Regions from separate parts of the Thalassotalea agariperforans genome, predicted to be linked through region 1. Evidence: riboswitches for the same ligand, from Rfam matches in the RefSeq annotation. Region 1 holds a riboswitch; the other holds the start of a gene.
What was found. A riboswitch is a leader RNA that binds a small molecule or an ion and turns the genes downstream of it on or off. The one in region 1 is predicted to bind cyclic di-GMP.

Region 1 (6,868 bases):
TGGTACTTTACGCATATGTACTTTTAAAATTTGTTCACGACCACGGATATCCGGTAAACCAACCGTTACTTGACGGTCAAAACGGCCAGGTCTTAATAGTGCAGGGTCAAGTACATCTGGACGGTTAGTTGCGGCAATAACAATAACGCCTTCATTACCTTCAAAGCCATCCATTTCCACTAACATTTGGTTTAAGGTTTGCTCACGTTCATCATGACCACCCCCCATACCAGCACCACGTTGGCGACCTACAGCATCAATTTCATCAATAAAGATGATACATGGTGCTGCTTTTTTAGCTTGCTCAAACATGTCTCGAACACGTGAAGCACCAACACCAACAAACATTTCAACAAAATCAGAACCCGAAATACTGAAAAATGGCACTTTAGCTTCACCAGCAATAGCTTTTGCTAATAAAGTTTTACCTGTACCTGGTTGACCAACCATTAAAACACCTGAAGGGATACGACCACCAAGTTTTTGGAAACGTGTTGGGTCTCTTAAATAGTCAACTAATTCAGAAACCTCTTCTTTGGCTTCATCACAACCGGCAACATCAGCAAAAGTCGTTTTAATTTGATCTTCACTTAATAAACGTGCTTTAGATTTACCAAAAGACATAGCTCCTTTACCGCCACCACCTTGCATTTGGCGCATGAAGAAAATCCACACCCCAATAAGTAATAACATCGGGAACCAAGAAATTAAGATAGACGTTAATAAACTTTGCTCTTCTGGCATTTTACCTGAAGCATCAACGCCCTGTTTAACGAGATCATTAATTAAATCGCGGTCATAACCACCAGGAATTAACGTAACAAATTGTTCGCCGCTACGAGTCACACCGGTAATAACACCGTTTCTGTCCACACTTGCTTTTCGAACTTGTCCTGAACGAACATCATCAATAAACGTTGTGTAATTTATTTGCTGTTCGTTACTGTTTCCTTGATTAAAACTTTGGAAAACAGACATTAACACAACTGCAATAACCAACCATAAAATAAGATTTTTTGCCATATCGCTCAATTTAACAACCTCTTGTTACTTAATACTTTGGGTGCGACCAATTATTTGGGACTAATTTACTATAAAATCTCGGTACTAGCTACTTAAAGCCGGTAGCAACAAGATAAACTTCTCTTGATCTCGCACGAGAAGATTCAGGTTTACGGGTTTTAACAACTTTAAAGGCTGACTTTACATCTTTCATAAATTGGTCAAAGCCTTCACCTTGGAACACTTTAACAACAAATGCGCCATTTTTTTTCAATACTTGATGACACATATCTAATGCTAATTCAACAAGGTACATACTTCTTGCTGAGTCAGCACTATCATTACCGGTAAAGTTAGCGGCCATATCAGACATAACTACATCAATATTTTTGCCATCAATTCTATTTAATAATGCCTCAAGCACAGCTTCTTCTCGAAAATCACCTTGAAGAAACTCAACACCAGCAATGGGATCCATCGCCAAAATATCACAAGCAATGACTTGGCCTGAGTCACCAACAACTTTTGTTGCGTATTCTGACCACCCTCCAGGAGCAGCACCTAAATCTACAACTTTCATGCCTGATTTAATTAATTTATCTTTATTATTAATTTCTTCAATTTTGAAAACCGCACGCGAACGCAAGCCTAATTTTTTAGCTTTTTTTACATATTCATCTTCAAAATGTTCATTTAACCAACGTGTGCTACTCGCGGTGTGTTTATTTTTACTCAATGGGTAACCTTTGAACCTTTAATTTATTGATAATTATTTACGATTGCACTTAGCAAATCATAGTATTACAAACTAGATGAGGGTAAAATAGGGAGAATTCAAGAAACTTGTAACGAAAATTGTTAATGAACTTAAATAAAAAACAAATCCAGCACTTAAAAGGTTTAGCTCACGCGTTAAAACCTGTTGTGTTATTAGGTAGTAATGGCTTAACCGAAGCGGTTGTTGCGGAAATCGATTATGCATTAGGTCATCACGAACTGATCAAAATAAAAATCCCTACGGATGATAAAGAAGTAAAAAATCTGATCGTAGAAGCCATTTGCCGAGAAACAAATGCAATAAAGATTCAGGTTATTGGAAAAACCTTAATTATTTACCGTCAATCTGAAGAACGTAAAATAATAATTCCAAAATAACATCATTATTCAGATACGTTAATCTACTAACGTATGAACTATATGAGACAATTATTTTCACGCTAACACATTAATTTTTTTCAACTAATGTGTTAGCGCATCATATCCCTCACATACCTTTATTTATCAGTGTTCCCCCTCTCAAACCGAATTTTTTTTAAACAACAAATGACATTAATTTTTACAAATTGTCTCATAATTGTGCAAAAAAGGTTGCTATTAGCTTTTACTCGGTTAATAATGAAAGTGACAAGAAAAGGCAAGACACGTGAAAATGTGTTACGCAAAACCACCGGTCTAAGGGTTTTTTAACCTATGACAGCGGAGTCACCTAACCGACAGGATGTTATTTCGTAAACGGATTTAGTTAAAAGGTACTGTGGTTTTTTCTTTTTTATCCTCCTATTTATTAAGGTTCATAAAATGAAAAAATTATTACTAGCTTCTACCATAACAGTTTTAACTTTAACGTCTGCATTTACAGCACCGGTTGCACAGGCTAACAATATTGCTCAGAGCATTTGTGAGTATGTTGCAGCAGATGATAAAAAACGTATGCGTTCATTCTTAAAATCGAACAAATTAAAGATACGTAGTATTTTTGATGGAATTCAATGTAATGGTCAGAACTTGTTAGAATTTGCGCAAACTGCAGGTTCAGTTGAGACAGGTTCTTTGATGATTTCAAAATTACCAAAGAAAGTTGTTTCTGCTAACTTGGCGCTTCTTCAATCAGGCACACCTTTATTTGATGCTGCTAACGAACGTGTAAGTAGCTAATTGTTAAACAGTAGACACTAGTAATAGTTTTTTACTGGTTGATAATTTTTGTCAATTTAAAAAGCCAGCATTGCTGGCTTTTTTTATTGCACAAATAAGACACTTCCCTACTATTATTCCCTTACATATTTGTTACACTCATAATTATAGATTTGATAGTAAGCAGTTAAAAAATATAAACATTAATGCCAAATAAAAATAGTTATATTAACAGTAAGCATGGTCTTGTTCTTACCGGTGGTGGTGCCCGCGCGGCTTATCAAGTTGGTGCATTATCAGCTATAACCAAGTTTATACCACGTAATCATGGGATCCCCTTTCCTGTTATCTGTGGTACATCTGCTGGCGCAATTAATTCAACCGCATTAGCTTGTTATGCATCTTGCTTTCATCTTGGAGTCAAAAAATTAGAGTGGTTTTGGAAAAATCTAAAAACAAATAAAATTTATTGCTCTGATGGTATTCGTGCCTTTGGTCATATTTTTTCAGGTATGTTGGCGAGTTTTCAAGCCGATTATGCCAATAAAACCGCCCGTAGTTTATTAAACAATGCGCCGTTACGCGCATTACTAAATGCCGAATTTAACTATCGAAAAATAGATGAAAATATTATTAAAGGTTATTTATCCGCAATATCAATTACCGCTTCAAGTTATTCAAGTGGTGATTCTATAAGTTTTTATCACGGTAATAATGATATAAAGCCATGGCAACGTGCTAAGCGCATAGGTAAACGTTCTCGAATTAATAGCGATATACTATTAGCGTCATCAGCAATCCCGTTAGTGTTTCCATCGGTTAAAATCAATCGAGAGCATTATGGTGATGGCTCAATTCACCAATTATCACCTTTAAGCCCAGCAATTCATTTAGGAGCAGAAAAATTATTAATCATTGGGGTTGAGCAACCTAAAGAGCCAATGCATCAGATGGAAAACAATCCTCATCCACCAACAACGTCCACTATTGCAGGGCATTTATTAGATACTATTTTTGCTGATACCTTGCAAAGTGATCTCGAACGGATGAATAGAATAAATGACACTTTATCCTTAATTAACAATGAAGATAAAAAAACGCATAGCTTAAAACAAATAGATAGCTTAGTGTTAAATCCAAGTCACGATTTTAATAACATCGCTGTCGATTACTTTTATGATTTGCCTTTATCTATTCGAATTTTATTGCGCTCTATCGGTATTACTAACGACTCAGATTCAAGTTTAGTGAGTTATTTATTATTCGAAAAACGCTTTTGCCAGCATCTTATCCAATTAGGTTTCGAAGATACTATGGCAAAAGAAGCTGAAATTCGCGCATTTTTATCGCTATAAAATAGCTTGAGTTATTTGAATAACCCAAGTTAAGGTTAAATACCTTCTTGTAAAAAACGCTCGGCTCTTTCTACTCGTCTTGGTTTACCACGGAAAATCAAAGTATCTTGAAGCTCTAACACTGTGGAATCATCCGGTGACTCGGTTTCAATGCCCGCACGTTTTAAAGCAACCACATGGACCTTTTTAAGGGCTAAGTTTAATTCACCAATACTTTTACCAAGCGCATAACAATTACTGGTGATCAATGTCGCATGAGCAAATTCAATCCTCTCAATGGCATCAGGGCTCATATCGGTGTGCTCTCCCTGAAAAAAACCATGTAAATGATTATAATGGCTTTTTCGCTCATTTTGCACACGGCGAACAATGCGAGAAAAAGGCACGCCAGTAAGAGATAACACTTGTGAAACTAACATCAAGCTACCTTCTAAACTTTCAGGCACCACTTCATCAGCCCCCGCGGCTTTAAGGTTAGCTAATTGATCATCATTACGTGTTCTGACCAAAATAGGCACTTTTGGAGCTAACGACCTTACTTTTTGTATCACTTCCAACGACTGCTTGTCTTCACCAAAAGCGATGACCACCAATTTAGCTTTATCAAGGTGAGCCGCATGTAATAACTCTGATTGACGAGACGAACCAAACAACACATTTTCGCCAGCATTACGCGCCTTAGTCGTTCTTAAAGGGTCAATATCAATAGCAACAAAATCAATATTTTCTTGTTTTAAAAATCGGCTTACCGTTTGCCCTATCCGGCCAAAACCACAGATAATAACATGATCTTTTAGCTCTTTATTTTCCGGCAATGTTTGTAACGCTTCATCATTATTTTTTGCTTCTTCGTTGGTCAATTTCAACGACCAAGCCCTTGCGTTTTCGATCATATATGGCGTTAGTGCCATACTCAAAATCCCCGCACCTAACAGCACAGATGCCGTTTCCGCCGGTAGTACATTAACTTGATTAGCTAATGCGATTAAGACAAAACCAAACTCGCCCATTTGCGCAAGCATAATGCCGCTGGCAAAACCATCTTTTGCTCTTTCTCCAGCGGAAACGGCTAAAAACTTAATAATAATAATTTTTATCGCCATAAAACCTACCATGACACCTAAGATCAACAAAGGTGAATCAATAAGGTAGCGAACGTCCAGCTTCATACCAACGGTAATAAAGAACAAACCTAATAAGATATCTCGATAAGGCCGAATGTCGGCTTCTAGTTGATGTTTATATTGGCTTTCACCTAACATCATACCGGCGAGAAAAGCGCCTAAGGCCATCGACAAACCAAACCATTGCGTTAATGCTGCCGCCACTAACGTCACCAATAAAGTGGTTAAAACAAACAGTTCATCAGTACGCACTTGCGCAATTAAATTAAATAAACGAGGTAATAAAGATTTACCCGCAAACATTAATAAAGCTACAACAAATATGCCTTTGATCAAGGCAAAAAGCAGCTCATAAATCATGGCATGGCCAACATCTTGCGCTAGCATAGGGATAATAATTAATAAGGGAACAACTGCAATATCTTGAAACAGTAGAATAGCAACCGAGATTTGGCCTGATTTTCGTTTCATCGCCCCGCTTTCACTTAGTTGTCTAATAACAATTGCCGTTGATGACAAGGCTAAAATACCGGCAATGACAAAAGCACTAGCAAAACTTTGCCCAACCAACATAGCAATTAAAGTAAATACGATAAGGGAAATTAAAACTTGTTTACCACCAACACTAAATACCAGATGCCGCATCGCAATTAAGCGGGGTAGAGAGAACTCTAAACCTAAAGTAAACAATAAGAAGACAATGCCCAATTCAGCAAAATGATCATAATCAATGTGGCCATCAGCCAAAGCTAAGCCGTGCTCGCCAACTAAAGTGCCAGCAACTAAATAAGCTAAAATAGCCGGTAAGTTTAATTTTCTAAATAAGAAAACAAACACAACGGCACTAGTTAAAATGGCTAATATTTCAAAATTACTAGTCACAGAATTCCTTAATCAGGTGAAGTAATTAACATAGCGAAAACTTACGCTACAGATACTTTAAAACTACACTATTTTACGATGAAATGAAATCGAATGACATTTATTTGACGAGGTTTTACGACGTAATAAACACATACATCATTTATTTTTTTACTAATAATCAATAGATTAATAGTGAATAAAAGATTATTTATTCAATAGGCATATATATTGCTTTGTACCACTGTATTCATAATACGGGTGATCATATGCAAACATTAAATATATTTGATAACGAGTTTTCACAATTTAACGCTTTTCGGGTTTTTGATAAACACGAGAATGGTGAATTAAAGCATGGAAAACAGTTACTTGAACAACTTCAAAGTACATTAGATATAGGTAAACTATTACATATTTTTGCTCTGCAAGCGTCAAAATTTGCCGATTTTAGCGGTCTGTATTTTCAAAAAGCAGGGCTAAAAGTTGCCATGCCTGGCAGTCGACCGGCAAAAAATGAACGTAAATATGATATAAAAATTAATGGTGAGTTTATTGGGGTGTTAAATTATGCCATTAATTCGCCGATCAGTTTATCTCATCATAAAGTAC
Region 2 (6,868 bases), on a different contig from region 1:
AAATTAGTGAATGTAACCATCCATTATCCTGATGGTATTCCAACGTTTGCCGACTTTTTATGTGGAAAAGTTAAAGCGGTGAATGTTGATATTGAAGTATTACCGATCCCTGAAGAAATGATTGGTGATTATTTCAACGATAAAAAATTCAAACAAAGCTTTCAGCAATGGTTAAATGTTCAATGGCAAGAGAAAGACAAAAAATTATCAGAATATAATCAATAATATTGTCGCAATAGTAGGAATAAATAATGGTTAATGAATTAATCGCATCATGGTTAGCAGCACAAGGTATTCCTGAGCAATGGCTGGCTAGTAGCGCTGCTGCTATTGGCGTGATGTTGATTATTATTAGTGCGTTATTGAGTCATTATATTGCTAAATATCAATTATTATATTTTGCTCAGCGTTGGGCATCGAAAACGAAAAATACTTTTGATGATAAATTAATAGATCATAAAGTTTTTGCTCATATTGCTTCACTCGTGCCGAGTGTATTGATCATCGTCATTACCCCTTACATTATACCTGCAGAGCATGTATTAAATGGCTTGTTAGTGGTGTTGGCAAAGATTGCCATTTGTTTTCAAGTAGCTGCTAGTATTAGCGCTTTTTTAAATGTTTTTAACTATATTTACCGAGATAAAGCGCATCAAAAATATATTCCTTTAAACTCCACCATTCAGGTGATCAAATTAATTTTGTATATTATTGCGACTATTTTGGCCGTTTCTTACATTATTGATAAATCACCTATCTATTTATTAAGTGGTTTAGGTGCATTAACGGCGGTGTTAATTTTAGTGTTTCAAGATACCATCAAAGGGTTAGTGGCCAGTATTCAAATATCAGCTAACCGTATGGTAGCACCAGGCGACTGGGTTGAGTTACCTCATTATGGTGCTGATGGTGATGTTATTGAAATAGGTTTAAATACCGTAAAAATTCAAAACTTTGATAAAACCATTACCACAGTACCAACTTATGCCTTGATCAGTGGCTCATTTAAAAACTGGCGCGACATGTTCCATTCTGGTGGTCGTCGTATTAAACGGGCAATTATTATTGATATTAGCAGTATTCAATTTTATCAATCTCAAGATATTGAACGATTGAGTTCGGTAAGGTTATTGAAAGATTATTTAGCGGGAAAACAAGCAGAAATAGCAACATGGTGTAATGATAAAGGCATAGCTGATCATGATGCGGTAAATGCCCGACAGTTAACTAATATCGGCACGTTTAGAGCGTATATTGAAGCTTATTTAGCTTCCCATGAAAAAGTACATAAAAATATGACTTGTATGGTTAGGCAGTTACCGGCAACGGCAGCGGGTTTACCATTAGAATTATATTTTTTTAGTGCCGAACAAAACTGGGTAGCGTATGAAGGTATTCAAGCCGATATTTTTGATCATTTATATGCGATGGCACCGGTATTTAATTTACGTGTGTTTCAACATCCAACGGGCTATGATTGGCGGGATAAATCGCATCAAACAATCGGAAAATAATGTTGTTTAGTTTAGCTCAAATAATAAACAACAAATTAGCAGCGGAATTGTTGAATTTTCAATCTACCTAGGTTAATGTGGCAGCATTAACGAATACGAAAATATAATTAGAAGTCGGGGACGCAAATGCAAGCATTATTAGAGCGTGAAGTGTTGCTTGAAAGAAGGCAATACACACCAGAAAAAGCAATGTTGTGGGATAAGCTAACGTTAGCGCAAAAATTTGCTGCGAGTAGTTTAACGCAATTTGGTTATGATCTTGCCTTTATTCGTAGTAGCAGTGCTGGTAGTTTAGCTATTTTATTATGTGATGGTAATGCTGCAACTATCCATGATGATGGCCAGATAGATACCGCACCTAATATTCATATTCGTCCGTAATCATTTACCGTATCTGATTTTAAATAAAGCACTTAAATAGTGCTTTTTTTATGTCTTAATTTTTTTATTCAGCTGAAGTAATAAGGCTTCAACTAAGGAAATAAATCCTTGTAAATTATTACTTAACCACATTTTTTTTAAAGCGCTGTCTTGATTAGTAATAAAAAGCGTAAAACAATTAAATGTGCCGGCGGTATAATTATCTAAACAGTTTTTTGTAACTGTTTTTAATTGTACATTACCTTTTAAGCATTCTTTATAAATGGTGCCGTAATTGGCGGTTAACAGAGTAATATATTCTAGTTCCTCTTTTAGGGTTTCTGCTAGTTTCTCATCCATATTATTTTTCATTTCTTGTAAGCGAAATTTAGCAAATTCTTCATTTTTGTTTGCTGAAATAATCATGGCATCAATTAAAAAGCCATTCTCTTTTTTAACTTTTTGCGCTTCGCGCTTAGATAATGTTAACTCAGATTGCAGGCTTTCAGCGCGAAAATACAAGTAGATACTGATCATAACAAAGACAGCAACCAATGAAACAACAATAAACATATGTTAATTACTCCCCGTAATTAAAAATTATTTTTTTACCGATTCGGTTAATCGAGACAAAAATATAAAAGGATCTATATCTTGAATATTCAGAGTTTCCAAACCGTAATTGATATTAACAGCAACTTCACCTAAGTTGGCAAAAAACCTTACTTTGAGAGCTTCAGTTAAAGCGGATACTAATTTATTAACTTGTTCTTTATCTTGATGTGGAAAAATCAATATATACTCACCGTCATTTAATAAGCCCGCTAAATCAAACTCGCCTTTATATTCGTTTATTACGGTAGCGAGTGTATTACGTACTTCATTTAATTCTTTTTTATTGCACTTAAAGGTGAGTTCTTGCCAGTTGTGAATAATTAAATACGCGACACTTAATTTATATTGATATTTTCGCGCCATTTTATAGGATTTTTGATAAAGCTGTTTAGTTTGTGCGCTATTGGGCAGTATATGGAGAGGTTGCTCGATATCATTTTGGCTATCGCTTAAGCGCTGATTTCGCCTTTTCAGTAATGTCATAAGTAATAAGCCGGTTAAAATAATAATCACCAGCACTAATAAATCAGTTAACTGTTTACGTTCACGAAACTTTTCTGCGTATTGCGCTTGTAATTCGCTTTTAAGTGCCAGCTGTAATGTGACCTTACGGTTGTGTTGACTCGCCTGTTCGGTTTGTAACTGCTGTTCAAAGATTGAGTGTCGTTGTTTATGTAATTCTCGGTATAACGAGATATATCGATTTAACATTTGCCAAGCTTTTTTCTGTTGATTTTGCTTAGCATACATTTCTGACAAGAGCTGATATAACTCGATTTGTTCAGCGGATAAATCTAAATGCTTGGCAATATATTCGGCGCGAACTAATAATTGATCTGCAATTTTATGTTTTTTTAATTGTATATTTACTTTAGCTAAAGTGATCAAAGTACTTAAATAAGGTTTTGATAAATTACGGCCACTAAATAATTGTTTCGCTTTGCTTAATCGTTTAAATGCTTGTTGATAATCTTTTTGTAGAAATAATACTTCACCTAAGCCTAATTCAGCATAAGCTTGTTTGATGGGAGAGTTAGCTGCCTCAGATGCTTTTTTAGCTTGCCAGAAAGCATCATAAGCATCATCCAGTCGATTAAGCTGCTTATATGCCGAAGCGAGAGCAAAGTAGCTATTACCAATATCACTCGTTTTAGCAAAACGATAACGTAAATTGAGTAACTTTAAATGCATTGAAATGGCGGTTTCATAATCACTTAAATAATGATGTGCAGTAGCTAATATCTCTAATAGATCAATATGATCTAAGAACTCTTGATGAATATCTAGGATCTTTTCAATTTGTGCTAAGTCTTTTGAGGCGTTGGCATAATCGACAATAAGCGCGTAAACAACGGCACGATAACCAAGTGCCTTTAAACGATAATTGATTAAGCTTTCGTCTTTTGCTAGCAGTATAATGTTATCTGCTATTTTTTTTACTTCTTGAAACTTACCTTTTGCGTAATAACCTGATGCGGTTTTAAGCAATAGATTTAGTTTAATGCGTGGCTCTGTAATATTAAGGCTGAGACCATCTTGCGAAAATTGCAGTGCTTTTGCTAGATCGCCGCGATTAATCGCAATGTCAGCTAATAAAATATAACTTTTTGCAAGAGTGGTTTGATCGTAATAATGACGCTGTTGAATGATATGACTTGTGAGGGCTAATACTTCTTGATGGGGTAATTCCTCACTATCCAATTCTAAAAAACTACGTATTTTTAATATGTTAGCATCAATATCTTCTAATGAATTATTGTTGGCTTGAGAAAAAAAGGGAATAATTGCAAATAAAATAAATAGTAAAATTTGGCTTGTTAAGTTGTTGAATATCAAGTCTCTTTCTCACAGTCAAACCGATGAATCTGTAACTAATCAGAACTTAAGATGGTTGTTCCTAGTATTAGGGGAAACTATCTAAAGTTAGAATTAAATAGCAAAAGCATATTTATTTCATACGGTTAGTTAAACTCTTTTCTCATCTTTTCTTAATCTAAGAGTCGTTAAATTAAAAACAATCAGGATAAATAACACTATACTTTAGCTTTAAGGGTTTACAAGTCCTTTGGCTTGATTAATAATGCCAATAGAGCTACTAAAGCTTGAAAAGGCAAATCTAGTGAAAACTAGAGACGCAAAGTTACCGGTCTAAGGGGAAACCTAGGACAGCGGAACTGCCAAATTTAGATATAGTGGGGGCTTATCTTTATTAAGTCAGTTGGCTATACGGTACTTTGCGTGCTTCCTTTTCCTTTCTTCACTTCAATTCCTTAGTTAATTTCATAAAAATGCAAGATAAAGCTTTACAATATTTTATCTAAAATTCAGAATGGTTAATAAGTCATCAACATTAGATGACATTTTTTAATAATAATAATAAAAAAGTTAGCTAATTATTTTGAAGTATAAAGATAATATACCACAAGCTAAAAATAAGATGGCGCTGGCTATTCAGCAGCTTGAAGAGTGGTGTATTCCTGCAAACCCTATAAACTATTCAATCAGTTATCATTACGTTGCTGGCAGCCATGATAAACTGATGAGTGATATCGACTCCTATTTACAAGTACAAAACTCCCTCGATGAATTTTTTCTTGAAGAGCTATTTCGGCAATATATTTTAGGGCAGAGCCAGTTTCGTGATGATTTAGTAACAGATTTAGCCAATGTCTTATCTGAAGTTAAGCAGCAATGTGAAACATCATCAGGTTCAGTTAATCAGTTCATCAATCATATCAACGAAAATCTCACTGATTTACAATCCAAAAATAAAGTAGAAATTACTCAAGCTATATCATCAATTTATCATGCCTCTAACGCTCTTAAAGTTAAGCAAGAAGCGGTAGCTAAACAATTAGCGGTAACGCAAGAGCATACTGAGCAGCTAAAAGCGGAACTTGAAGAGATCAGAAAAGAAATATTTTTAGACCCGCTAACCGGTTTATACAATCGTAAAGCGTTAAATAAACATATGGAAACCTGGGTAACTGAAAATCCAGAGCAAAATATTGCTGCGATTGTTATTAATGTTGATCATTTTAAACAACTGAATAACAAATTTGGACCACTTATTGGCAATGTTCTATTATCTAAAGTGGCTAAAAAGGTCACCAGTTATGTTGGAGAAAGTGGCTTGCCGGTAAGAACGGGAAGCGATGAGTTTTTAATTTTATTACCGGGTGTAGAAAAAGCTACCGCGGCTGAAATAGCTGAAAAAATACGTCATGGGGTAGAAAAGTTAAGGTTTATTAGTAGTAAAACCGGTGTTCGTTTACCGCAATTAACTATTTCTCTTGGTGTAAACGAATTAAAAGCTAAACAAAACGTACAAGCTTTGTTAGCCAAAACGCGAATTTTATTAAAAAACTTCCAACGTCAACAGCACAATCAAGTATTAGCTAGCTAACTTTCCCGCAGCTTTAGGTCAGCAATCAGTTCGGCTATATTTTCTTCTGAATATACGCGTATGTTATTTTTTCTTAATAATTGGGTGGTTATGCCCGCTCCTGCAATTTTTTGTTGAGAAAAACTGCCATCATATATGGTATGGCTGCCGCATGATGGACTAGATTCTTTTAATAATGCAAATTCAATGTGATGATTTTTGCATAATGTAAGCGCTGTTTTGGCGCCTAATTGAAAAGCATGAGTGACATCAGCACCAGTTGAGGTAATGACTTTATCAAGCTGTTTATTATATTCTGCAGGCGCTCGTGGGGTTGATAAGCCGCCAACAACCTCAGGGCAGATCACTACTAAGCGATTTTCTGCTTGCCATTGCTTCAGTACTTGGTGTTCTAATTTTTTGATTATGCCGTTATAACGCACGTTTTCGCCTAACAAACAGGCACTAATTAAAATTTTATGCATTTAAACTAGGTGGCCTTATTAACAGTTAATGGTTTTGCTGCGCTATATTCAGAAATTACCGTGATGTTTCTTCCCTTGTCTTTAGCGCTATATAAAGCTAAATCAGCATTTTTTAACAAGGCGTGAGTGTCTTTACCATGGATTGGATATATTGAAATACCAGTGGAAATCGTGATATTCCCTAAAATGTTGTTATCAAAAATAACAGATAAGTTATTAATGTATTCTCTAATTTTTTCAGCTAGAGCATATGCACTTTTTAAATCACTGTCGGGACAAATAATACAAAATTCTTCACCACCTAAACGACAGGCTATATCTTCTAGTCTACTTTTAGTATTTAGAATGTGAGCAATTTCCATTAATACATGATCGCCGGCATCATGACCGTGAATATCATTAAATTTTTTGAAATCATCAATATCTATCATTAACACGGCCAGCGAACTATTGTGTCTTTCTGCTCGATTTATTGCTTGTTCAAAAGTTTCAAACATAAAGCGCCGGTT

Region 2: another riboswitch for cyclic di-GMP. It lies ahead of ACSLUO_RS07890 (GGDEF domain-containing protein); the one in region 1 lies ahead of ACSLUO_RS04210 (DUF3718 domain-containing protein).

The regions. Positions count from the first base shown of each region.
Region 1 covers NZ_JBQMWH010000002.1:222,897-229,764, forward strand. The annotation lists gene ftsH (ATP-dependent zinc metalloprotease FtsH) at 1-1,023, opposite strand, end outside; gene rlmE (23S rRNA (uridine(2552)-2'-O)-methyltransferase RlmE) at 1,112-1,738, opposite strand; gene yhbY (ribosome assembly RNA-binding protein YhbY) at 1,864-2,157, shown strand; cyclic di-GMP riboswitch class I at 2,406-2,492, shown strand; gene ACSLUO_RS04210 (DUF3718 domain-containing protein) at 2,581-2,937, shown strand; gene ACSLUO_RS04215 (patatin-like phospholipase family protein) at 3,123-4,271, shown strand; gene ACSLUO_RS04220 (monovalent cation:proton antiporter family protein) at 4,307-6,277, opposite strand; gene ACSLUO_RS04225 (GGDEF domain-containing protein) at 6,526-6,868, shown strand, end outside.
Region 2 covers NZ_JBQMWH010000004.1:143,024-149,891, reverse strand. The annotation lists gene yihG (1-acylglycerol-3-phosphate O-acyltransferase, YihG family) at 1-225, shown strand, start outside; gene ACSLUO_RS07910 (mechanosensitive ion channel family protein) at 252-1,514, shown strand; gene ACSLUO_RS07905 (hypothetical protein) at 1,641-1,895, shown strand; gene ACSLUO_RS07900 (hypothetical protein) at 1,944-2,447, opposite strand; gene ACSLUO_RS07895 (tetratricopeptide repeat protein) at 2,475-4,325, opposite strand; cyclic di-GMP riboswitch class I at 4,589-4,671, shown strand; gene ACSLUO_RS07890 (GGDEF domain-containing protein) at 4,888-5,895, shown strand; gene ACSLUO_RS07885 (2-thiouracil desulfurase family protein) at 5,892-6,359, opposite strand; gene ACSLUO_RS07880 (sensor domain-containing diguanylate cyclase) at 6,365-6,868, opposite strand, start outside.